2 regions of the Bacillus salitolerans genome follow, and region 2 is predicted to be linked to the other one. Evidence: a T-box and tRNA genes for the amino acid it is inferred to sense, from the RefSeq annotation. Region 2 holds a T-box; the other holds one or more tRNA genes.

Region 1 (11,812 bases), on a different contig from region 2:
TGAAAGCATGGATTCCTATTGATGGAACATATGATTTAGGTCCTGGACCACGTATGCCTGAAAAGAAGCGTCAATGGGCCTATGAATTATCTAAATGTATGACATGTGGTGTATGCTTAGAAGCGTGTCCAAATGTTAACAGTAATTCTGATTTTATTGGACCTGCTCCGCTTTCACAAGTTCGTCTATTTAATGCACATCCAACAGGAGCTATGAATAAATCTGATCGTTTAGAAGCAATTATGGGTGACGGTGGACTTGCGAATTGTGGTAACTCACAAAACTGCGTACAATCTTGTCCAAAAGGAATTCCATTAACAACTTCAATCGCAGCATTAAACCGAGATACTACGGTTCAAATGTTCAGAAACTTCTTTGGTAGTGACGAAGTTTAATTTATATCATCAAAAAAATTTTAAAACCTCTTCATGCTGATCATGAAGGGGTTTTTTACCTATATTTATGGTACAGGTCATCTATTTCATCAGCAAAGAATTCCAAAATAGGAGGAGTTAATGTGAAAAAAGCGTCTTACATAGAAGATATTCATAAATGGGAAACAGGATTTTCTTATTCATATCCTATAAAAGTAAGGTTTTGTGAAACAGATATGTTCGGACATGTAAACAATACAACCATTTTTACATATTTTGAAGAAGCGAGAATCGAATTTTTTAAATCAATAGGGCTTATGCAAGAATGGATGAATGGAAATAGCGAGCTGATCCCAGTTGTTGCCGATTTACAATGTGATTATCTTGCGCAAACATTTTTTGATGAAACATTACTTGTATTTGTAAAGATTCAAAAAATAGGAAGATCCTCTCTAGACTTACATTATATGTGTAAAAAAGAAAATGGAATTGTTGCATTTACTGGTAGGGGTACAATTGTGCAAATTAATAAAAAGACTGGTAAGGCATGTGAGTGGAATGAGAAATGGGTAGCGCAATTCAAACAACACATGCTACAAAAGTCAGATGAAGAAATCCTCCAAAAATATTAGTAGTGGACGAATCAGAATATGTAACAGCAACCATCAAAGTCACATAGTATATGTTGACTAAATATATACCCATCCGATTAAACAGCTCGCACCTTAGCAAGGAGGGTACAACAATTGAAGGAGAAAGACTTTCAACCAAAGCCATTGCTCACAAAACGAGAAAGAGAAGTATTCGAGCTGTTAGTTCAAGATAAAACAACGAAGGAAATTGCAGGAGAGTTGTTTATAAGTGAGAAGACGGTTCGAAATCATATTTCCAATGCTATGCAAAAGCTTGGAGTAAAGGGGCGTTCACAAGCGGTTGTAGAGCTCCTTCGTATGGGGGAACTAGAGCTTTAGTATGTTGCCGGTTTTTTCTAATAAGAAAAAGCCGGCTTTCTACATACTGTTACGTTCAATGGAAAAAATGATGCTTTTATAGCTTTTTCTTGAAATTTCGCCAAAAAAGATAGAAAATAAAACTAATATACACTTACTACTTACTTATTCTAAATTGACAGGGGGAGTGTGTTGTGACCCAATACAATCAACAAATAGATATTGATATGGTCGTAGCTGAATCCGAGAAATCGTTAAGATATATTGCTGGTATTATTAAACAAAAAGGTAGAGAGATATTAAATCAATATACGATTACCCCGCCCCAATTCGTCGCTTTGCAGTGGCTATTAGAGAATGGGGATATGACAATAGGCGAACTGTCTAATAAAATGTTTTTAGCGTGTAGCACGACTACCGACTTAATTGATCGAATGGAAAAAAGCGAGCTAGTTGTACGTGTGAAGGATGAAAATGATCGAAGAGTCGTCAGAATTCACCTTTTAGACGAGGGGGCACGTATCATTGAGGAGGTAATTCAAAAACGTCAAAATTATTTAGCTCAAGTATTAAGTACGTTTTCTACCGAGGAGGTTTCTTCTTTAGAAAAGCTGTTAAGCAAGCTACATCAAGAAATGAAAACAGAATGAGGCGATTATTTGAATAGACCAATAGGTGTCATTGATTCAGGTGTAGGTGGATTAACTGTTGCAAAGGAAATAATGCGACAATTGCCAAAAGAGCAAATCATTTACTTAGGTGATACCTCGAGATGCCCATACGGTCCTAGACCTCAAGATGAGGTAAAGAAATTCACATGGGAAATGACGAATTATTTAGAGAAATATGAAATCAAAATGCTAGTAATTGCTTGTAATACGGCAACTGCTGCTGTTCTTGAAGAGGTTCAGAATAGTTTATCCATTCCAGTAGTAGGGGTTGTACATCCAGGTGCAAGGTCTGCAGTAAAAGTAACAAGAAATAAGAGGATTGGAGTTATCGGGACGGCTGGAACTATTAAGAGTCGTGCATATGAAATCGCACTGAACTCTATTAGTGATGAAATAGCTGTTGAGAGTCTTGCCTGTCCAAACCTTGTGCCAATTGTGGAATCGGGAGATTTTGAATCCGAAGAAGCTCTGGACGTAGTATTGGAAGAGCTACGGCCACTTTTAGAAAGTAGTATGGATACGCTTATACTTGGATGTACTCATTATCCATTATTATCTCCCCTAATAAAGAGAGTATTAGGCTCGAAAGTAACGTTAATCAGTTCTGGGGATGAAACAGCAAGGGAAGTAAGTACGATTCTCTATCATAACCAGCTCCTTAATAGATCTGCTAAAAAGACTCATCAATTTTTAACAACAGGTCCGAAAGAGGCTTTTCAAAAAGTAGCTAGTAAGCTGTTTCAACAAAATATAGACAAAATACAAGTAATACAATTAACGTGATGGATATTTTTTAGTTAGGAAAGTAAAGGTTTCTGGTGTTTAGTTTATACAATGTTACCGCTAAATCCAGCCGGCTCCAGCGCTCAGCCAAGATGAAATGGCGACGATCTTTGCCATTTCATCCTACTCGAGGGAATAAGAAAAAATCACTTTTTCCTTGGTCAAATAACCTGTCATGAATAATAGGGAAAACCACCCTTTTTTCATGACAGGTTATTTGCTGTGCCTTAGGCTAAACGGGGTGCACTGAGCCTTTTGTTCTTATACTGCATTCTAATCCCTTAAGTTTTTTTAAAAAATATGTGACAAGCGGTCTAAATATTAAAAAAGCTCGTATATATAGTAGTACAAACTACCTTGGGAGGGAATTGGAATGTCTAAATTACCAAAAGCAAAAATAGTAACTTCAACCATGATTGCATCTTCTGTGCTGCTTTCTGGTTGTGGATTATTCGGGGGAGATCAAGCGATGCAAGAAATCGATCCTCCTCAAGATGTAACGTATGTAGAAGATGGGACAACGGTAACTGAAGAAAATTCAAATGTTCAGAATAATGATGAGGCGACGACAGAAACGGTTACAAGAGAAATTTACTTAATTGACTCCGATGGATATGTTGTTCCTCAAACCTTCGATTTACCTAAATCAGAGGGTGCAGCAAAGCAGGTACTTGAATACTTAGTAGATGGCGGGCCGATCAGTAACATGTTACCTGACGGATTTAGAGCGGTGCTTCCAGCAGATACACAGGTTCAAACAAATTTATTGGAAGATGGTACAATTGTCGCTGATTTTTCACAGGAATTCACAAACTATAAAGCTGAAGATGAAATGAGAATCCTACAAGCCATTACGTGGACACTCACACAATTTGATTCAGTGAAAAATGTTAAAATCAGAATTAATGGTCATGATCAAACCGTTATGCCTGTGAATAATACTCCAATCAATAATGAAGGTTTAAGTCGTGAGGATGGAATTAACCTTGATAACTCTGGGGTTGTTGATATGTTAGATAGTGAATTGGTAACCCTCTATTTCCTTTCGCAACAAGGAGATAATGTCTATTATGTGCCGGTTACGAGAAGAGTTGAAGAGATGGGGCAAGATAAGATTGTAACGGCAGTTAACGAGCTGATTGAAGGTCCAGGATTAATTTCTGGTTTGCTATCCGAGTTTAATCCAGAGGCAAAGTTAATTTCTGAACCTACCTATGAAGATGGTGTTGTTACATTAAACTTTAACGAATCAATCCTTGGAAATCTTGAAGGAACAGCTATCTCTAAGCATGTTCTCAATTCTATTGTATTTTCGTTAACCGACCAGCCTGGTGTTGAGAGTGTGGCAATCCAAGTTAATGGAAATAGTGAGCTCTTAACGGATTCAGGCGAATCTTTACTTGAACCAGTTTCAAGACCTTCTAGTGTTAACACAGGAGAGTTTTAAGATTTGCTAACTGTTGGCTATTAAGGAAAAAATAACATATACTTATAAAAGAGGTAGGCAAATTGCTACCTCTTTTTATTCGATTTTTGTACGTTTATTTGTCAGATGATGGCTATACTATGGAAGCGAATCCATGTTAAGGAGGGTTTTACGTGAGAGTTGATGGAAGAGAACGACACCAATTAAGAGAAGTACATATAGAAAAGGACTACATAAAACACCCAGAAGGATCTGTATTAATCACAGTAGGAGAAACAAAGGTTATTTGTACTGCTAGTATTGAAGACAAGGTACCTCCTTTTATGAGGAATGGGGGGAAAGGATGGATTACGGCTGAATATTCAATGTTACCAAGAGCAACTGAAACAAGAAATATAAGGGAATCTAGTAAAGGAAAAGTTACTGGACGTACAATGGAAATTCAACGTCTCATTGGACGAGCTTTAAGGTCTATCGTAGATTTAGAGAAGCTAGGTGAACGTACGATTTGGATTGATTGTGATGTTATTCAAGCGGATGGAGGTACTCGAACGGCTTCTATTACAGGTGCTTACGTTGCGTTAGTACTAGCATTATCGAAATTATGGGAGAAGAAGGTTCTGACAAGCTTACCAGTTTATGATTTCTTAGCTGCAACCTCGGTTGGTATTGACGAAGAACTTGGACCTATTTTAGATTTGAACTATATAGAGGATTCGAAGGCTAACGTAGATATGAATATTATCATGACTGGAAAAGGAGAATTTGTTGAATTGCAAGGTACTGGTGAAGAAGCGACATTCTCAAGAAAACAATTGAATGAACTGCTCGATCTTGGAGAGAAAGGCATACAAGAGTTAATCACCCTCCAACAGGAAACCCTTGGTGAACAAATTGCATCTATAATCCTGAATAACAAGTAAAGGATGAACTTTTTTGAAAAAAGTAATTGTGGCAACAAAAAACCGTGGCAAGGTACAGGATTTCAAACAGTTGTTTCAGAGGAAGGGTTATGAAGTAATTTCATTATTAGAAATTCCGAGTAGTCCAGATATTGATGAGACAGGAACAACATTTGTTCAAAATGCAATTCTGAAAGCGGAAGGAATATCTGACATCCTCCAAACAATGGTTATAGCAGATGATTCTGGCCTTTCAATAGATGCTTTAGGGGGAAAGCCAGGAATTTTTTCAGCTAGATATGCTGGTGACCATAAAAATGATGAAGATAACTTAAACAAAGTGCTTAAGGAGCTTCATGGAGTAAAGGAAGAAGATAGAACTGCCCGTTTTCATTGTGCCCTTGCCTTAGCTGTTCCTGGTCGAGATACCATTACGGTGGAAGGAACTTGTGAAGGATTTATTACAGAAGAGCCGATTGGAGATAACGGGTTCGGCTATGATCCAATCTTTTTCGTTAGGGAAAAAAACAAAACAATGGCTCAGCTAACAAAAGAAGAAAAAAATGAAATTAGTCATCGTGCAAATGCCTTAAGGAAGTTAGAAGAAACAATGAAGAACATAAGGTTAGGATATTAAATATGAAAGTTTTACTAATTAGTGATTCACATGGATTAGAGAACGAACTAAGGCAAGTTGCAGAGGCGTACACGGGTAAGGTTGATCTAATGATTCATTGTGGAGACTCTGAACTACCTGCTGTCCATGAGGTTTTAGAGAATTTTCTAGTTGTAAAAGGTAACTGTGATTTAGAGAACTTTCCCGAGGATCTTTTAGAGGAAGCTGGAGAGTTTAAGCTTTATGCAACACATGGGCATTTATATAATGTGAAAATGTCACTTGCAAATATTAGCTATCGTGCTGATGAGGTAGGGGCTAATATTGTATGTTTTGGACACTCTCATCTTGCTGGATCAGAATTGATTGACGGAATATTGATGATTAACCCTGGCAGTTTTCGATTACCAAGAGGCAGAAAGGAACGAACCTACTGCATACTTGAGCTAATTAATCGAAATGTGTCGGTAATTTTCTACGATCATGAGCATGAAAAAATAGAACAATTATGCTATACTTATACTCTGTAGAGGGGATTCTGTTCTCCTCTGCAAAAAAATATCAAAAGTTGTTGACTTTTGATTTTAATCTTGTTAAGATAATATCTGTCGCTGATAATTGATTTCTTAAATATCAGAGTGAAAATGCGGGTGTAGTTTAATGGTAAAACCTCAGCCTTCCAAGCTGATGTCGTGAGTTCGATTCTCATCACCCGCTCCAAAAAGTTTTATAGTAATTTGTCCCAGTAGCTCAGCTGGATAGAGCAACGCCCTTCTAAGGCGTCGGTCGGGAGTTCGAATCTCTCCTGGGACGCTAACTAAATCGGGTGCAATGCCCGTCAAATCAACCTTCTATATCGTTTAGTGAAACGGTCAGTATAACGGTCATGTAAGTAATTACACCGTATATCGACTTACACACTTTCGATATAGGAGGTTTTTTGTATGACCAAAAGAAAAGGAATATTTGAAGTAAATGTAGATGTGAGAAAGATTTTAGAAGGGAGTTCTACTACCTCTAAAGAAGCACCAAAGGCTATTAAGCAAACGAATGTATTAAGTAGGTCTATATTAATTTCAGATGCTCTTGATGTCATTACAAGGCAAATATAGCTACAAAATATTTGAATTTGGAGAATCATTTGTAATAGCAAAGAGATTTGAAGCAAACCAAATAAAATAACAGGTTAACTAAGAGGATATTATGATTAAGAAAACAGGAAATGAGTATAGTGATTTATTAGAACAAGAATTGTTAGAAGCAGGTGTGCCAATGCTGAATGGATTAGACGGTAAACCTATGAATCCGACTAATGTGTTAGTAAACCATTCAATTTCGGCTAAACCATTTATTAACATATTATTAAACTATGCTCAAAGGAAATAGAGTGGTGGAATGGAGAACAGCCTGGACTTCACCATTTATTTGGAAATGTTTTAAACCCTTTCCTCATTGCTCATATAGAAGCGGAAGAGAACATTGACCTTATACAAAGGTATTTGATATCTTAGAAAGAATGGCGAAGAGTACAGATGATGACATAGACAATGTCTTAGTAGTTACTATACTTGCACGAATAGGTGATGATTCAGAGGTTTTAAAGAAATCAATTAAATACATGGGTGCTATTACAAAGGACAAATCTTATGAATTTGAAAAGAATTTAGGAAGGACATTAAAACCATTTAAATAAATTAGAAGGTGCATAAATGGATGTTAAGACGATTGCAGAGGTATATAGACTAGGACTACTAATAAAGTTCTTTAACGTGGAAGAAGTTATCCAATGGATTGACAATATCATTGAGGAAAGGGATGTTAATGATATTCCTTCTGTCTTTTATGATATATCATTAGTAAAAGACAAAAAAAGAATGGTTGATTTGTTAGGGGAAATTGATGGAACGGTTGAAAAGAATAAGCCAACTAATATATTACTTAGCTTAATCTATGACAGTTGGGAAATAAAAAATGAAGATGAAACAATCAGTATGATGAATGATTTAGCTTATATCTCTTATGATTACATAGATAGCTTATTGTTCGGAACAATTGTGGCACTTGTAGACCAATATGAAGAAGCCAAAAATGGATATGGTAATCCTTCTTGTTCTGTGGAAACCATTTTAGGTTATGTATCGGAAGCTAAAGATTCAATAAAGGAATTTCTAGTTGATTATAGGCAATATATGAAGTTATGGAAGGATAAAGGGTAGTGTAGGAGACCACTTGAATGTATTGGGAGGTGGTCTTTTATAATATCGACATTTGTTTGTTAGTTCATTTTAAATTACATATCCTAATTGATAATGAAACATACTTCTTTTATAATGGGGATAAGCGATAACGGTCTAAGTTCGACAAATGACCGTTATACATGAACGTGAACGAATAGCGATATATAAGGCAGCTCAGCTGGATAGAGCAACGCCCTTCTAAGGCGTCGGTCGGGAGTTCGAATCTCTCCTGGGACGTCATTTAATGTTTTGGATAAGTGAAAGCACTCATAAACGTTGTTAAATCAACGTTTTTGGGTGTTTTTCTTTTGTGTAGGAATATTAAAGAATTTGATAGGAAAAGATCTAAAATTTATTTATTAGACAAGTTATATCACCATCTTCTCAACCTTTTCAATAATGCTTTTCTCATCTCGAACTGAAACATGGTTGATAGGAACCTCCTATATATAACAAGACGCTTGTGAATGACGTATTCTGGTGGGCTATATTCAGAAGTAGTTACACGATTAACAGGCACAGCATCTCAGGATTTATCTGTAATGTATGATACAACTTATTATTATATAGTAGTCGCTTCAAATGTTTAGTGATAGTTTGAATCGTAATAAAGCCTCTGTGACCCTGCATAATTCTTGCCGATTCAAGATAGCAAAATTGATGTTGACTCATTTTATAAAATCAACTCAGATGGGACAGTTTACTCTTGAGGGACAAAAGCTACAGACAATTAGGGTTAAGAGATCCGACTAAACGTACCTATCTAACAAGCAATTTATCTCTCTTCCTAATCGATGACCTAGTAGTAGGATAGAACTTTTTAGTTGCTCTTGAGCAGAGTTTACGGTTGGGGAGCTAATGCTTCAAGGTAGGATTATTTCTAGTCCAACCCTAATTCACACTAGTACTATAGTTGATGCAGACTAATAATAATTAGCCCTTCTCATTTGAGAGGGGTTCTTTTCTTTTTTCTCTTATGATGGAGAATTACAGAATTAAGTGGTTTATTCTGAACCTTTATACCGAGGCTGAATTAGAGATGATACATCGGGAATTATTAGGGAATTCCTAGGAATGTTTCACCTATACATCGGGAATTATTTGGAAATCACTAGGAACTTTACATATATTGAAGGATTTAGAAGTTTTTAATCCGAATAACCGTTATAAGGGGGTGAGACTATGAAAAAGTTTTTAATAGGAATGTTAGTAATTGGAGCTTTAGCTGTAACTGCTGTAACAGCAACTCCAGTTGCTGAAGAAGAAGCTACTGTTAAGGTTTTAGATCCAAGATTACCAGTAGTTAGACCAACATAATAAAGTATAGAAAAACCATCATTCAAGCTCGTTCTAATTAATTTGGAGCGAGCTTATTTAATATAATCTAGCATCAACTAGCATTCTATCCAATATATAACATGGTGAAATTCACTTACTGAAAATGAAGGAGAATATCATTGGAAAATAATAATAAATCGTATTTTTACGCAGAAAAACAAGAAGAGTTAGACCGGCTTAAGCTCCAAGCAAGTGCTGTACAAGATATTGAATTAGGAATTTTAGAGAAGCATGGTTTGTCAACTCATCTTGATGTTCTTGATGTAGGTTGTGGTCCAGGGTTTACGACGAGTTTACTAGCAGATAGATGTCAGCCGACATCTCTTTTAGGAGTTGATAATAATCCTGAATTAATTTCTAAAGCTAAAGAATTGGCAAACTCTAATAATCAATCTACTGTTTTTTCTATACAGGATGTTTACGAAATTAATTTATCTAAAAAATTTGATTTTGCTTATGCAAGGTTTTTGTTTCAGCATTTAGAAAAACCAGTTAAAGCACTTAAGTCAATATCTAATGTCCTAAAGGAAAACGGTAGACTATGTATTCTTGACATTGATGAGGATTTTCTTCATCTACATCCACCTTTACACTCCTTTATAGAAATTAAAGAAAAAGTGATTTTACAGCAAAAAAAGCGAGGTGGAGATCGTTTAATAGGAAAAAAACTTAGAAATCTCTTGATTGAGGCTGGTTTTGAAGAAATTAATGTTACCATCCTTCCTGTTACTTCAAACCAAATTGGTCTTGACGCCTTTTTTGATTTAACAACAAGCTTTAAGAAAGAATTACTAACAAATAAAGACGATGTTGACCAATTTAATGAATTAAAGAAGATTATGAAAAATGAGAATTATTTTGGTGTCGTTAGTGTATTTTTTGTTTCTGGAGTTAAAAGATAATATTTTGGAGGAGTAGTATTAAGAATGATTACTCTACATAAAGCAGATTCTACAAACGAATTACAAGAGATATACCATTTAAGATACATGGTATATGCTACAGAAATGAAAAAGAATATACATTCTAGTACAGAACAGCTTTTCGATCAATATGATGAGTGGGGAATTAATTATTATGCATTAGATGGAACAAAGCTTGTTGGATGCATTCGGTTAAATGTAGGTTTTGCTCATCAGTTCGATAATGTATGGCATGAACGAATGGCTGTACCAGGATTATTTGACAACAATCCTAAAATAGGATTAGTTAGTAAGCTATTGATTCACCCCGAATATAGAAGTACAAATGTAATGTTTTCACTGGTTAAATTAGGATACCAGACACTTTTAGATCTCGAAGTACAAATGAATTTTATTACGTGTGCACCATCTTTAATCAGGTTATATGAAAGACTTGGTTTTATTCGGTATCGTCATCATTATATAGACAAGGAGCTAGGGTTTCTTGCACCATTACTATTATTTCCTAGAGATAGACAGTATTTAAAAGAGATTTCATCTCCACTATGGAGGATTGGGCGCAAAATAGAAAATAATTTGAATGACCATTCTGTTAAAAGAAATTTATTAAGTACTTTACCTGAATATTGTTCAAAAATAATATCAGCAGATTCAGTTTATGAAATTGTGAACAATTTAGTTGGATTTCAAAATATTTCAGTATTTGAATCATTTTCATATGATGAAATTCTGCTTATTTTAGAGGGTGCTGTTCTTATACATTCAAAGATAGGGGATCCTATCATTACAAAAGGTGAGTTTGATAACGAATTATTTATTCTGCTTGAGGGTGACCTTTTGGCAGAAAATAGCAAAATTGATATTGGTGAACCATTAAGTGTAGATCCTTTTTTAAAAGGAAGTCATCATACTATTAATATAATCACTAAAATTGACAGCACCTTCCTTGTAGTATCACGTAAAAATGTCATGGGACTAGTTGTGAGAAAAAGAGAACTCTATAACAAATTGATTGAAAATATAAGTGAATATTCATCACAAAAAATAGTATAAAAAATGGATATGTATTTAGATATTGAGGATTTTGATAAAAATGGATTACTTTCGTCTCAAACTAAAAGCAGATGTATTCCTTCCAATAAAGAGCTTTTCAAGAAGGATGAAGTTAATAAGGTGTATGTGTAAAAAGTCAGTCTTTCCAAGAGATTTTTAAAAAAAGAAGCTTATGACATCTACTGAAAATATGTAGATTGCTTGTTGGTAGTGGAGATTGAGTAGTTTGCGTTATATTTTACAACAACCTCATCCATAAATTTTTATATATTCGTTTTTTTTCTCAATATTGTATGTGCCCCTGTGGCGCTAAAACCCTTTTCGTAATCGAAAAGGGTTTTTTAAATTATTTAGAAAGTATAAAAGTTTTCAGCAAGAGAATGGGCTCGTGACTTGGAATCCAGCTCCAGCACCAAGCCACACGAGGTCAAATAACCCTAAATGAGTAAAAAGGGAAAAGCACCCTTTTTCTCATTTAGGAACATTTGCTCTTCCTTAGGCTCAAGGGGGCGCACGGCGCCTTTTGTCTATCTTTTGAC
Region 2 (11,812 bases):
TGTTTTTGCTACTATTTCTCCGAAGTGGATTCATGAAATTTTTTCATCCAGCAGGAGTTGCGATTATTCAAGGTGTACTATCAAAGGAAGAATATCCTGTTGCGATTGGATTCAATCAAATGCTGTATAGTATTTTTGTCATTATTGGAAGTGGTTTAGGGGCAGTTGCCTATTGGAATATTGGGATCTCTGGGGCTATTATTGTAGATTCGATAAGTTTCTTTCTATCAGGATTACTCATCTATTCATGTAGTATAAGTGAAGATATAAGATTACCAAATGGAAAAATAAGGTTTAACGATTTAAAGTTTTCAGATATGATAGGAGATTTTAAATTAGGTATTTCCTATACGGTTAAAAATCCCATCATCTTATCTTTATACTTTGGCGTTATCATCATGGGAATCGTAAATGGTGCTATGAGTGTAATTCCACTATTTATGATGAAATATAATCTCACACCTACTAACTATGAAGGTATGCAAGTCATACTTAGCTGGGCATTTGGGATAGGAATTTTACTCGGAAGCATTTACGCAACTAGGTTAGTAAAAAAAATCCCTCTTTACAAAATGATCATAGCGAGTTTTGTAGTAAGTTCTCTTGCTCACTTTACACAATCAGTATTCCATTATAGTTCGGTTTTTGTAATTTTTCACTTTATTTATGCTTTTAGTGTTCCACTATGCAATGTAGCTTTTTTTGGTTGGATTGGTCAAATTGTCGAGAAAAAAATGATGGGACGTGTTCAAGCACTGATCACTCCTCTTATGATGTTTACCTTCGCAGTTACACAAGGAATCATAGCTATCGTTTTTCCTAAATGGATTTCAATAGAAGCTCTGGTAGCGGTAGTTGGCTTTAGTGAATTATTAATAAGTTTGTTTTATTTCATCACGTTACCCGGAATTGCTAGGAAAGTAAAGGATTCAGTTGTTTCCGTATCATGAAGGAAAATTTACATAGTTTAGTATGTTATAATTCTGATAAATAGAGGGGGGATTCGGTTGACCATTAGCCTTATTATTCGAAAAGCCATTCAACAAGACTACAAGCAAATTGCGAAGGTTCATGTTGATAGCTGGAGAACAACTTATCACGGTATAATCAAAGAAAGTTATTTGCAAAACATCAAGTACGAAGATAGGGAGAACTTATGGACGAGTGCCTTAGCAGAAGAATCTCATCATATTTGGGTTGCAGAAGTAAATCACAAAATTGTGGGGTTTGTCAGTGGTGGCCGTGAACGGACAAATAAGTATGGGATCGAGGGAGAGCTCTATGCCATTTACATATTAAAAGAGTTTCAGCAAAAAGGAATAGGGAAAAAATTAGTAACAACTTTCGCAGAAGATTTAAAGACAAATGGCTATTCATCTATGCTTGTATGGGTATTATCAGAAAACCCTTCAACGTTATTCTATCAGTCTTTAAAACCGGCCGTTATAGACTATGAATATATCGATATTGGTGGAGAAAACCATAAAGAAACGGCTTACGGATGGAAGGATCTAACGAATCTATTAGCTTGATTTTACAGAATATTTTTATAATTATATTGACGTTCGTAGCACCTCCATGAGATAGTGAAACAAAATACGATTCTCATGGAGGTGCTATTGATTGAGTGTAATTCAAAAACATGAGGAATTCTTACAATATTCTGAGCAGGATATTGAGACAACGCTTCTGACTCCAAGTTTCCGCGTAGATCTACGGAATCCAAAGAAAGAAGACCTAGATCAGTTCATTACTACGAATATTGTAAGTGATTGGTCACAGCTTTCTTGGAAGCAAATCGGCCGGCCATACGAAGTGAAAACAGTTGCAAAAGATCGAATTGAATGGGAGAACCATAATCAAACGAGTATGCCAGTAAAAACGTCGTGGGAATATTTTAATCGTTCTTTTCACGAATGGTTTGTAAAGGATGTACCAGCAGAATTAGAAGAGAAAAAGAAAGCGCTCGCAAAACATCTAAAACAATTCCATCTTGGAGAAATAAAAGAAGGAGTAGGTGATTTAATAAAATTAAGATTATGGAATTATGTACATCGGATAGAAGATGGTATATGGGATCCAAGAGGAAAACGAGCATTATTTGAAGGGTTAGATATACAAAAGCCTAAAATCTTATTTTTAGGAGCTGCTGAAGGCTATGAAGCCATGCAATTGGCGGCTATGTATCCTGGAGCTGAAGTCGTTTTAGTAGATTATGATTCGTATTGCCGTGATTATCGGTTTGCAGAATTTCCTGAATCATATCCATTTTTAGGTGTAAATCCTAGAACTGGTGGTCCAAAAGTTTGGTACAAATCAGATATGAACATAGAGTACGTAGTGGAAGATATTCGAAATCTTAAATATGGAAAAGAATTTGATATTGTCCTAAGTGTAGGTTTATTAGAGCATGTACCTGATGAACATAAAGAAGAAATTCTAGATATGCATCGAAGATTTCTAAAGCCATCTGGATACCTCATCATGACAACTCCACGTGATCAATTAAAGTCGAGACTTTACTATAAAATAATGGCTGATGTAATGAATCATACGTATCGAGAGCTAATGAATATAAAGCAAATGGGTTTATTTGTATATGAATCTGGTTTTGATATACTTCGTCACGGTTATATTAAAGTGCATAATGGAATCATTGCAAAAACTAGATAAGTATAATTATAGAGTTTATATGCCTATCGATTGTAAAAGTCGATAGGTTATTTTGTAGAATTTTATCTATATAAATTACTTGAATTTTCTGACATAAGTAGTATCATAGAGGATGAGGATTTACATACCGAATGGTTAGTAATTATTTACCCCAAAATGTAAGCGTATTCATAACTCTTAAATCAAGTTATCTAGTGGTGTGAAGATAAGACCTATTCTCTCACACTCTAAATAGATAAAGACACAACATGAAAAACATCCTTCGTTTATTCGTAAATAAAATGCTTGGAGGAATGTAAAATGAGTCAAAAACCTTGGTTAAAGATTTACCCTGAACACATTAAAGCAGAAATTGAAATACCCAAAAAAAGCTTACCTCAAATGTTACATGAAACATCGAAACAATATCCACAAAACATCGCACTCTCTTTTTACCACAAAAAAATGACCTATTTAGAATTATCTACCTTAGTAGGAGCATTTGCTTCAGCTCTTCAATCCAACCAATTTTCAAAGGGTGATAGAGTAGCCATCATGTTACCGAATTGCCCACAATACGTCATCTCATATTATGGTACTTTAACCTTGGGTGGGATTGTTACACAGGTTAACCCTATGCTCGTAGAAAGAGAGTTACAGTATATCTTACAGGATTCCGGTGCTGAAACAATTATTATTTTAGATGTATTTTATTCACGTTTGAAGGCCGTTCAATCAGAAACAAATGTCAAAAATGTGATAGTAGTCAGTTTACAACCTTCTGAACACTCTTTTGCACCGGATTTCTTGTTTGATGAGTTCATGAGATCAGGTAATGGAAAAATTAATTATATCGATATTGATCCACATGAAGATGTTGCCGTACTCCAATATACAGGTGGTACAACAGGACGTTCTAAAGGAGCTATGCTGACTCATGCCAATTTAGTAGGTAATATCCTGCAATGTTTTGAGTTTTTTAAGGATGATATAGAGTTTGGACAAGAGCGCTATTTAACAGTTATTCCTTTATTCCATGTTTTTGGAATGACTGTATGTATGAACTTTTCTATTTATACGGGATCTAATAATATTATGCTACCGAGATTCGATCTTGAGGAAGTATTGAATACGATAAAAAATGAGAAGCCCACGATATTTCCAGGTGTTCCAACTATGTATGTGGCGATAACAAATCACCCTGAAGCTGAGAAATATGGGATTGATAGTATTCGGATGTGTAACAGTGGTAGTGCTCCTATGCCAGTCGAGTTATTGAGAGAGTATGAACGAAAAACTGGAGCAAAAATATTAGAAGGATACGGTCTATCTGAAGCATCACCGGTTACCCACTGTAATCCTATATTTGCAGAGAGAAAGCCTGGAAGTATTGGAATAGGGTACCCGTCAACGGACTATATGGTGGTAGATTTATCAACTGGAGAGCATGAAGTTCCTCCAGGTGAGTTAGGCGAACTCATTATTAAAGGTCCGCAAGTTATGAAAGGGTATTGGAATATGCCGGAGGAAACAAAAGAAACTTTACGTAATGGTTGGCTGTTTACAGGTGATATTGTTAGAATGGATGATGAAGGTTATGTTTATGTTATCGATCGCAAGAAGGATATGATCATCGCAAGTGGATATAATGTATATCCCCGTGACATAGAAGAAGTATTGTATGAACATCCTGCTGTTCAAGAAGCAGTCGTGGTTGGAATTCCTGATGAATATCGAGGAGAAACCGTTAAGGCCGTTCTAGTTTTAAAAGCAGGAAAAGAAGCAACTGAGGAAGAAATAATTCAATATTGCAAAGAAAACATGTCATCGTACAAAGTCCCAACAGTAGTTGAATTTCGAAAAGAATTACCGAAAACAAGTATAGGAAAAATTCTCCGTAGAGTGATAAAAGAAGAAGCTTCACAGAGAGTAACCAAACAGTAAATAGACTGAAAAGTAGGAGCATGCTTGATATTAGTACACAGAGAGAATGAATATTCTTCATTCTCTTTTGTTTTTTATTGTAGAAGGTGCTAAAAGCAGCAAGTTTGCAAGTTTTACAGATACTAAATGAAGGAAGAAGTGTGGAAAGTCGTTCTATTGAACTATTTATTTTTTAAAAAATAGGACTTTAGAAGATTGAAAATATAGTTAACTAAAAATGGGATTTACTGTATAATCATTTCAAATAGGATTCACCTCCACCTTAAAGACAATAAAAAGAGAGAAATAGTAAGGGAGGTAAGCGTAACAACAATGCATAATTCTATCTTAAATACAATTTTTACATGTAAACCTAATGGGACGATACTCTATGTTTCGTCTACTTGTATAGAATTATTAGAATATACACAAGAAGAATTGTTAGGTTTATCATTACAAGATTTTATCCATCCAGAGGATCGATATTTAGTCGAGAGCTTTTTTCATATACCAGAAACAAAAGAATGTACTGGGCGTCTAAAAACAAAAAAAGGTCCATTTGTATGGACTCAGTTTTCGATTTCTAAAATATATAACCGTGATTATAAGATTGTTGAAATCATTATTGATACAAAGATTATGCTACCTAAACTACAAGTTGAACAACCGACTATTAAATGCGATAGTGTTTTCAATGATGTTAACATTAAAAATCATTCTATATATGAGCTCATAGAGGAAGCCCCATTTGGGGTTATGATTAATAAATTTGGAAAAATTCAGTATATGAACAAAGAGACACAATCTTTACTCCATATTGGTGATCGTAAAGACTGGATTGGTCAAACTGTTCTCCAATTTATTGATGAAGAGTATCAAGATGTTGTGAGAAGTCGTATTGAACTTATTCAACAAGGTAAAAATGTTGGTGTAAATGAACAGAAGTGGAAAAGTGTTGAGAATAAGGAATTATTTTTAGAAGTAAAGGCGACTAGGGTCACCTTAGGTAATGAGTCATATGAATACGTAGTTTTAATGGATATTTCTTCTAGAAAACAGTTTCAAGAAGTGTTACAAATGAGTAGAGAACGCTATAGAAGGCTAGTGCAAAATTCCATTGATACGATAGGGGTTATAGTAGAAGATGAATGGGCTTTTATTAATGATTCAGGAGTTACCTCATTTGGTGCTAAATCCTATTCAGATATAGTTGGGCAGTCTATTTTTGATTTCCTCCATGTGGATGACCACGAGGCAATCAAGAAAAAGATCGAATTCGTCTTGCAGGAGAACAAAGAGATTGGACTGTCTGAAACAAAGTGGCATCGACTTAATGATACAATTATGCATGCCGAAATGGTTGCAATACCGGTAACTTTTCAACTAAAAAAAGGGGTTCAGGTCATTATCCGAGACATTAGTGAGCGTAAGGAAGCAGAGAAGCTTATGCTTGAATCTGAAAAGCTATCAATTGCTGGTCAATTAGCAGCGGGCATTGCCCATGAAATTAGAAATCCATTAACATCAATAAAAGGATTTATTCAACTAATGAAGTCAGGTGCTGTCGAGAAACAACAATATTATGAAATCATTTCAGCTGAATTGAATCGAATTGAGATTATTTTAAGTGAATTACTCATGTTAGCAAAACCACATAGTAGAGCATTTAATGAAGGAGATATCATTCAAATTCTAAATGATGTAATCTTTCTATTAGAGACTCAGGCAAACTTACATAGCGTTAGCATATCCCTCGAGTATGGTCAATTAAATGAGACCATAATCGTATGTGATGAGACTCAACTAAAGCAAGTATTTATTAATCTCATAAAAAACTCTATTGAAGCCATGCCAAACGGTGGGAATGTTCATATCAAAGTAAGTGATAGGGGGATGAATCAAATTCAAATCACTTTTAAGGATACGGGTATAGGGATGCCGCCATCATTACTAAATAAAATTGGAAGTCCATTTGTTACGACAAAAGAAAACGGAACTGGGCTTGGACTAATGGTAAGTTTCAACATTATTAAAAATCATAAAGGAAATGTCAACATTGTAAGTAGCGAAAATAAAGGAACAACCTTTACAATTGAATTGCCAAGATCATAAAAAATCGCCATCTTTTCAATAGAAATGGCGATTTTTTTTGCTTAAAAAGAAATTATATGTTTTGATTGTATCTTATTACAATGCGCTTTAGTCATCCGGCTCCAGCGCCCAGCCCCTTGAGGTCAAATAACCTGTCATGAATATAAGGGAAAGGTCGCCCTTTTCTTCATGACAGGTTATTTGCTTCTGCCTTAGGCTAAACGAGGCGCCCTGAGCCTTTTGTTCTGAAAGAAAGGATAAAATACAGATTTCGTGTTTTGTATCGTCTATCTAGATTACCTTATATGCGACAGAAATCGTTCCAAACGGTCCATTGCTTCTACAAGTATCTCCATTGAATAAGCATAAGACAGTCTTACATAGCCTTCACCATATTTTGAAAAGGCATCACCTGGAACCACCGCAACACGAGCTTCTTCTAGTAATCTTACAGCAAAATCGAATGAAGAAAGTCCAAATTTTTTAATGGATGGAAAGAAATAGAAGGCTCCACTTGGTTTTACTGTTTCAATTCCCATCGATTGGAGGCGATAATAAACATACTCCATTCGTTCTTGATAAACTTTCTTCATAGATAGGGCATCATCAATACCATTCGTTAAAGCTTCATATGCAGCCTTTTGTGAAATAGTTGTTGCACAAGAAACATTATATTGATGTACCTTTAATAAATGCTTGGCTAAATATTCTGGGGCAAATAGTAAGCCGATTCTCCATCCCGTCATGGAATGTGATTTTGATAAACCATTTATCACAATCGTTTTTTCTCTCATTTCATTGAAATGAGCAATTGAGGAGTGAGGACGATCAAAAATTAATTCACTATATATCTCGTCTGATAGGACAAATATATTTTTGTCTTTTAAAAGGTTTGTAATCTCTCCTAGCTCTTCGGTAGTTAACGATGCACCCGTTGGATTAGATGGGTATGGTAATACAATACACCTTGTTTTTTCTGATAAGTGAGGTTCAATTAAATCAGCTGTTAATTTAAATTCATTTTGGGTCGTGTCTATAAGAATAGGCTTTGCTCCACAGAGATGAATAATTGGTTCATATCCTGGATAAACAGGCCCAGGTAAAAGGACTTCGGTGTTAGGTTCAAGGATTGTTCTAAACGTACAATCGATTGCTTGACTAGCCCCAATAGTGACAATTACTTCAGATGTAGGATTATATACTAGGTTATATTTTTTTTTGACAAACTCGGCAGCTGCTTCCCTCAGTTCTAGGAAACCTGCATTATGTGTATAATTTGTAAAGTTTTCTATGATTCCATTGATTCCTGCTTGTTTCACATGTTCTGGTGTTTGAAAGTCAGGCTGTCCGATAGTCAATGAAATAACATCTTCGTATGTAGAAACCATGTTAAAAAATTTACGAATTCCAGATATTTGAATATTTTTGACTGTTTGATTAATTAAATGCTCCACGTTACATCGCTCCTATGTAATACTGCCTATCATTTTACCATGTGGGACATAAAAGTCATACTTTTTCCTTTGTGAAAAGAGAATAAGAAAGAGATAGAAGTTACCCTTCTATCCCTTACATCATTTTGTTAAAACTGGAGCTTTTCTTCAATATAAGATTTAAGCTCATTTATTGTTATTCTTTGCTGTTCCATAGTATCACGGTCTCTTATTGTGACAGTATGGTCCTGTTCTGAATCAAAATCATATGTGATACAGAAAGGAGTCCCAATTTCATCCTGACGGCGATAGCGTTTTCCGATTGACCCAGATTCATCGTAGTCTATCATGAAATATTTGGCCAGTTCAGAGTATACGTTTTGAGCTCCTTCTGATAATTTTTTGGATAATGGAAGAACAGCTGCCTTAAATGGGGCGAGTGATGGATGTAATCTCATTACTGTCCTAGACGTACCATCCTCAAGACCTTCTTCTTCATAAGCATCGATCATAAATGCTAAAGTTACACGATCTGCTCCTAAAGAAGGCTCAATACAATATGGTATATACCGTTCGTTTGTTTCCTGATCAATATAGTTGAAATCTTCACCAGAGAACTGTGCATGTTGCTTTAAATCATAATCGGTTCGTGAAGCAATTCCCCATAGTTCACCCCAACCAAATGGAAATTTATATTCGAAATCGGTTGTTGCATTACTGTAATGGGAAAGCTCATCATCTGAGTGATCTCGAAGACGAAGATTCCCTTTATTAATTCCAAGCGAAAGGAGCCACTCGTTTGCAGTCTCTTTCCAAAAATTAAACCACTGAAGTTCTTCTCCGGGCTTACAGAAAAACTCTAACTCCATCTGTTCAAATTCTCTTGTGCGGAATGTAAAGTTTCCGGGAGTAATTTCGTTCCGGAAGCTTTTTCCTACTTGGGCAATACCAAACGGTAATTTCTTTCTCATGGACCTTTGCACATTTTTAAAGTTTACAAATATTCCTTGTGCTGTTTCAGGGCGAAGATATATTTCGTTGGTGCTCGTTTCTGTAACCCCTTGGAACGTTTTAAACATTAGGTTGAACTGGCGAATAGTTGTAAAGTCTTTGCTTCCGCATTCAGGGCACGAGATTTCATTTTCTTTAATAAGTTCCTCCATTTTCTCAAATGGCAATCCATCTACAATAATCTCTTGTCCTTTTGCTTCAAGAGCATTCTCAATTAGTTTATCCGCTCTATGTCTTGCTTTACAGTTTTTACAATCAATCATCGGATCATTAAAGTTGCCTAAATGGCCAGAAGCTTCCCATGTCTTTGGGTTCATCAAAATCGCTGCATCTAATCCTACATTGTATGGAGACTCCTGTACAAACCTTTTCCACCAGGCTTTTTTAATATTGTTTTTAAGTTCTACACCTAGTGGTCCATAATCCCATGTATTGGCCAAGCCTCCGTATATTTCAGATCCCGGGAATACGAATCCTCTATGTTTTGCATGAGACACTACTTGTTCCATTGTTTTTGTCATAACGATTTTCTCTCCTTTAAAATAAATAAAAAACTCTCGTCTCTAGGCCACAATAGCCTAGGGACGAGAGTTATGTTCCCGCGGTTCCACCCTAGTTGGTTTGAAAAAACAAACCCTCTTTTCATAAAATTCGCTCAGGATCGCCGTTTCTCCATTCATCATCATCAGGCTTTCACCATCCCTGATTCGCTATAGATGATTGGAATAGATACTATTCATCCGTCACAGCAACTTATTAATAGAATTTCATATAAACATAATATTACCAAAAAATAAAAATGATAGTCAATGTTTAATCAAAAACATTTGTGTATTTAAACAGGATATGTGTAAAACATAGTATAAAGGAGGCGAAATAAATGGGGCGAAGAAATCGAAAGCTGTTAGTACCAGAAGCTAGGGATGGATTAAATCAGTTGAAATACCAAGTAATGGAGAATGAGGGGTATCACATTCACCCCCAAAACAACAAGCAGCTGAATCTAGAGATTGCAAAAGAGCAAGGAATACAAATGAACCGTTCATATAATGGGGAAATGACTGCTAAAGAGGCAGGGAAAATTGGTGGACCGATTGGTGGGAAGTTAGTGGCTGAATTAATTAGGATGGGGAAAAATCAGCTTAATAAATAAGGTGATAGACGAGGATTCACACAAGCGAATCCCCGTCTTTATGAAATATATCTTCTTCTAAACATATATAAGTTTGTAATAAATAGCGAAGGAATTATAGTGACCCATAGCTTTTCGCTATTTTCTAACTTTTTGAAGAGCTTTTTTTAATGTGATTGATAGAATAATATACAATAAGATGATTGCTACTACTGTTACCATTCTCTCGTGAATGGAACCGTCAGCTAAAAGTACCGGGCCTAATCCAAAGAATGTAACTAAGATATATAAGAAAACAAATAAAATATACAAAAACCACTTCATTACGATTCCCCCAATAATTGCTTCTTATAATAAGTAACGTCATATTAAGATAAAAAGTTACATTGTCACATTATAATTTGATAAAGTTATTGTAGAAGATCATACACAGCTGTTTTGACAAAAACTGAAACCTTCTATATATAGAATGCGTATATATTATAATAAAGGAGGGGGACTCTATGGTACACGATCCTTTTGGAGGGCCACCAGCGTTTTTTAATTTTTTTATGGTTGTCATTCCAATCTTGGTAATAGGTGGGTTTATTTTTATTATTGTAAAAGGTCTTTCTACTTGGGCAACTAATAATGCTTCCCCTGTATTAGTAGAACGAGTGATAGTAGTATCCAAAAGAACAAAAGTTTATGGCGGGGGAGAAACGAATGCTCGAACAGCTTACTTTGTCACTTTTGAATTCATTGAAAGCAAAAATCGCCTTGAGTTACAAGTTTCTGGACAAGAGTCAGGATTACTCATAGAAGGGGATATTGGAGACCTAACATATCAAGGTACGAGATATAAAGGATTTAATAGAATTCAATAAAGGAGAATGTAAATGAGTTATAATGTAATTATTTATACACAAGAAACATGTCCTCCATGTCACGAAGAGAAGCTTTGGTTTAAAGAGCATGGCATTCAGTATGAAGAGAGAGATATTCGAAAGAATCCAGAGTACCTTGATGAAGTGATTCAATTAGGAGCTGCTGCCACACCAGTCACTGTTGTTAAATCAGAAATAGGAGAAGAGGTAATTTACGGATTTGACTATGAAAAATTATCCAAGCTGTTACAAACTTAAATGGGCCGCATAGGCTCTTTTTTTGTTAAAGATTCTTTGTTGAATAAGTAGATTTGCTTCATATCCAATAAAGTTTATTCTTTTGGATAAAAAAGTCAAAAAAAATTAAAGGATTTTGAATATGTGTTCACGAAGCTATTAATAATAGATAAAGATTAAAAGAATGAGTGAATGGGGTATTCGATGGAACAATATTTAGTAACAGCAAGATTACTGGACGCTCAAGATCCGTTAGCAAGTTTTCGAAACGAATTTTATTTGAAAGATCAAACTATTTATCTAGACGGAAACTCTTTAGGACTATTATCAAAAAGAGCAGAAAAAAGTTTGATAGGGGTTCTGAATTCTTGGAAGGAACATGCAATCGATGGTTGGATGAAGGGTGATAATCCATGGTTCTATCTTTCAGAAAATTTAGGTAATCAGATGGCGAAACTGATTGGTGC

What was found. A T-box is a leader RNA that pairs with one kind of tRNA and senses whether it is charged. The one in region 2 lies ahead of ACFSCX_RS03310 (glycine--tRNA ligase), so its partner is inferred to be a tRNA-Gly.
Region 1: it encodes a tRNA-Gly, which carries the amino acid that the T-box ahead of ACFSCX_RS03310 (glycine--tRNA ligase) is inferred to sense. The anticodon was not compared.

The regions. Positions count from the first base shown of each region.
Region 1 is NZ_JBHUEM010000004.1:40,626-52,437, forward strand. It holds gene sdhB (succinate dehydrogenase iron-sulfur subunit) at 1-395, shown strand, start outside; gene ACFSCX_RS05315 (acyl-CoA thioesterase) at 518-1,006, shown strand; gene gerE (spore germination transcription factor GerE) at 1,121-1,345, shown strand; gene ACFSCX_RS05325 (MarR family winged helix-turn-helix transcriptional regulator) at 1,552-1,974, shown strand; gene racE (glutamate racemase) at 1,984-2,778, shown strand; gene ACFSCX_RS05335 (GerMN domain-containing protein) at 3,152-4,225, shown strand; gene rph (ribonuclease PH) at 4,378-5,127, shown strand; gene ACFSCX_RS05345 (XTP/dITP diphosphatase) at 5,141-5,743, shown strand; gene ACFSCX_RS05350 (metallophosphoesterase family protein) at 5,746-6,252, shown strand; tRNA gene ACFSCX_RS05355 (tRNA-Gly) at 6,369-6,442, shown strand; tRNA gene ACFSCX_RS05360 (tRNA-Arg) at 6,462-6,535, shown strand; gene ACFSCX_RS05365 (hypothetical protein) at 6,667-6,834, shown strand; gene ACFSCX_RS05370 (hypothetical protein) at 6,926-7,108, shown strand; partial or broken gene ACFSCX_RS05375 (DUF7674 family protein) at 7,224-7,415, shown strand; gene ACFSCX_RS05380 (hypothetical protein) at 7,432-7,938, shown strand; tRNA gene ACFSCX_RS05385 (tRNA-Arg) at 8,131-8,193, shown strand; gene ACFSCX_RS05390 (hypothetical protein) at 9,142-9,276, shown strand; gene ACFSCX_RS05395 (class I SAM-dependent methyltransferase) at 9,417-10,199, shown strand; gene ACFSCX_RS05400 (GNAT family N-acetyltransferase) at 10,224-11,273, shown strand.
Region 2 is NZ_JBHUEM010000003.1:337,746-349,557, forward strand. It holds gene ACFSCX_RS03280 (MFS transporter) at 1-950, shown strand, start outside; gene ACFSCX_RS03285 (GNAT family N-acetyltransferase) at 1,008-1,532, shown strand; gene ACFSCX_RS03290 (class I SAM-dependent methyltransferase) at 1,624-2,673, shown strand; gene ACFSCX_RS03295 (long-chain-fatty-acid--CoA ligase) at 2,974-4,596, shown strand; gene ACFSCX_RS03300 (PAS domain-containing protein) at 4,909-6,687, shown strand; gene ACFSCX_RS03305 (aminotransferase A) at 6,963-8,120, opposite strand; gene ACFSCX_RS03310 (glycine--tRNA ligase) at 8,249-9,631, opposite strand; T-box leader at 9,688-9,866, opposite strand; gene ACFSCX_RS03315 (small, acid-soluble spore protein, alpha/beta type) at 9,991-10,263, shown strand; gene ACFSCX_RS03320 (DUF6954 family protein) at 10,381-10,566, opposite strand; gene ACFSCX_RS03325 (DUF2500 domain-containing protein) at 10,746-11,108, shown strand; gene ACFSCX_RS03330 (glutaredoxin family protein) at 11,121-11,366, shown strand; gene kynU (kynureninase) at 11,550-11,812, shown strand, end outside.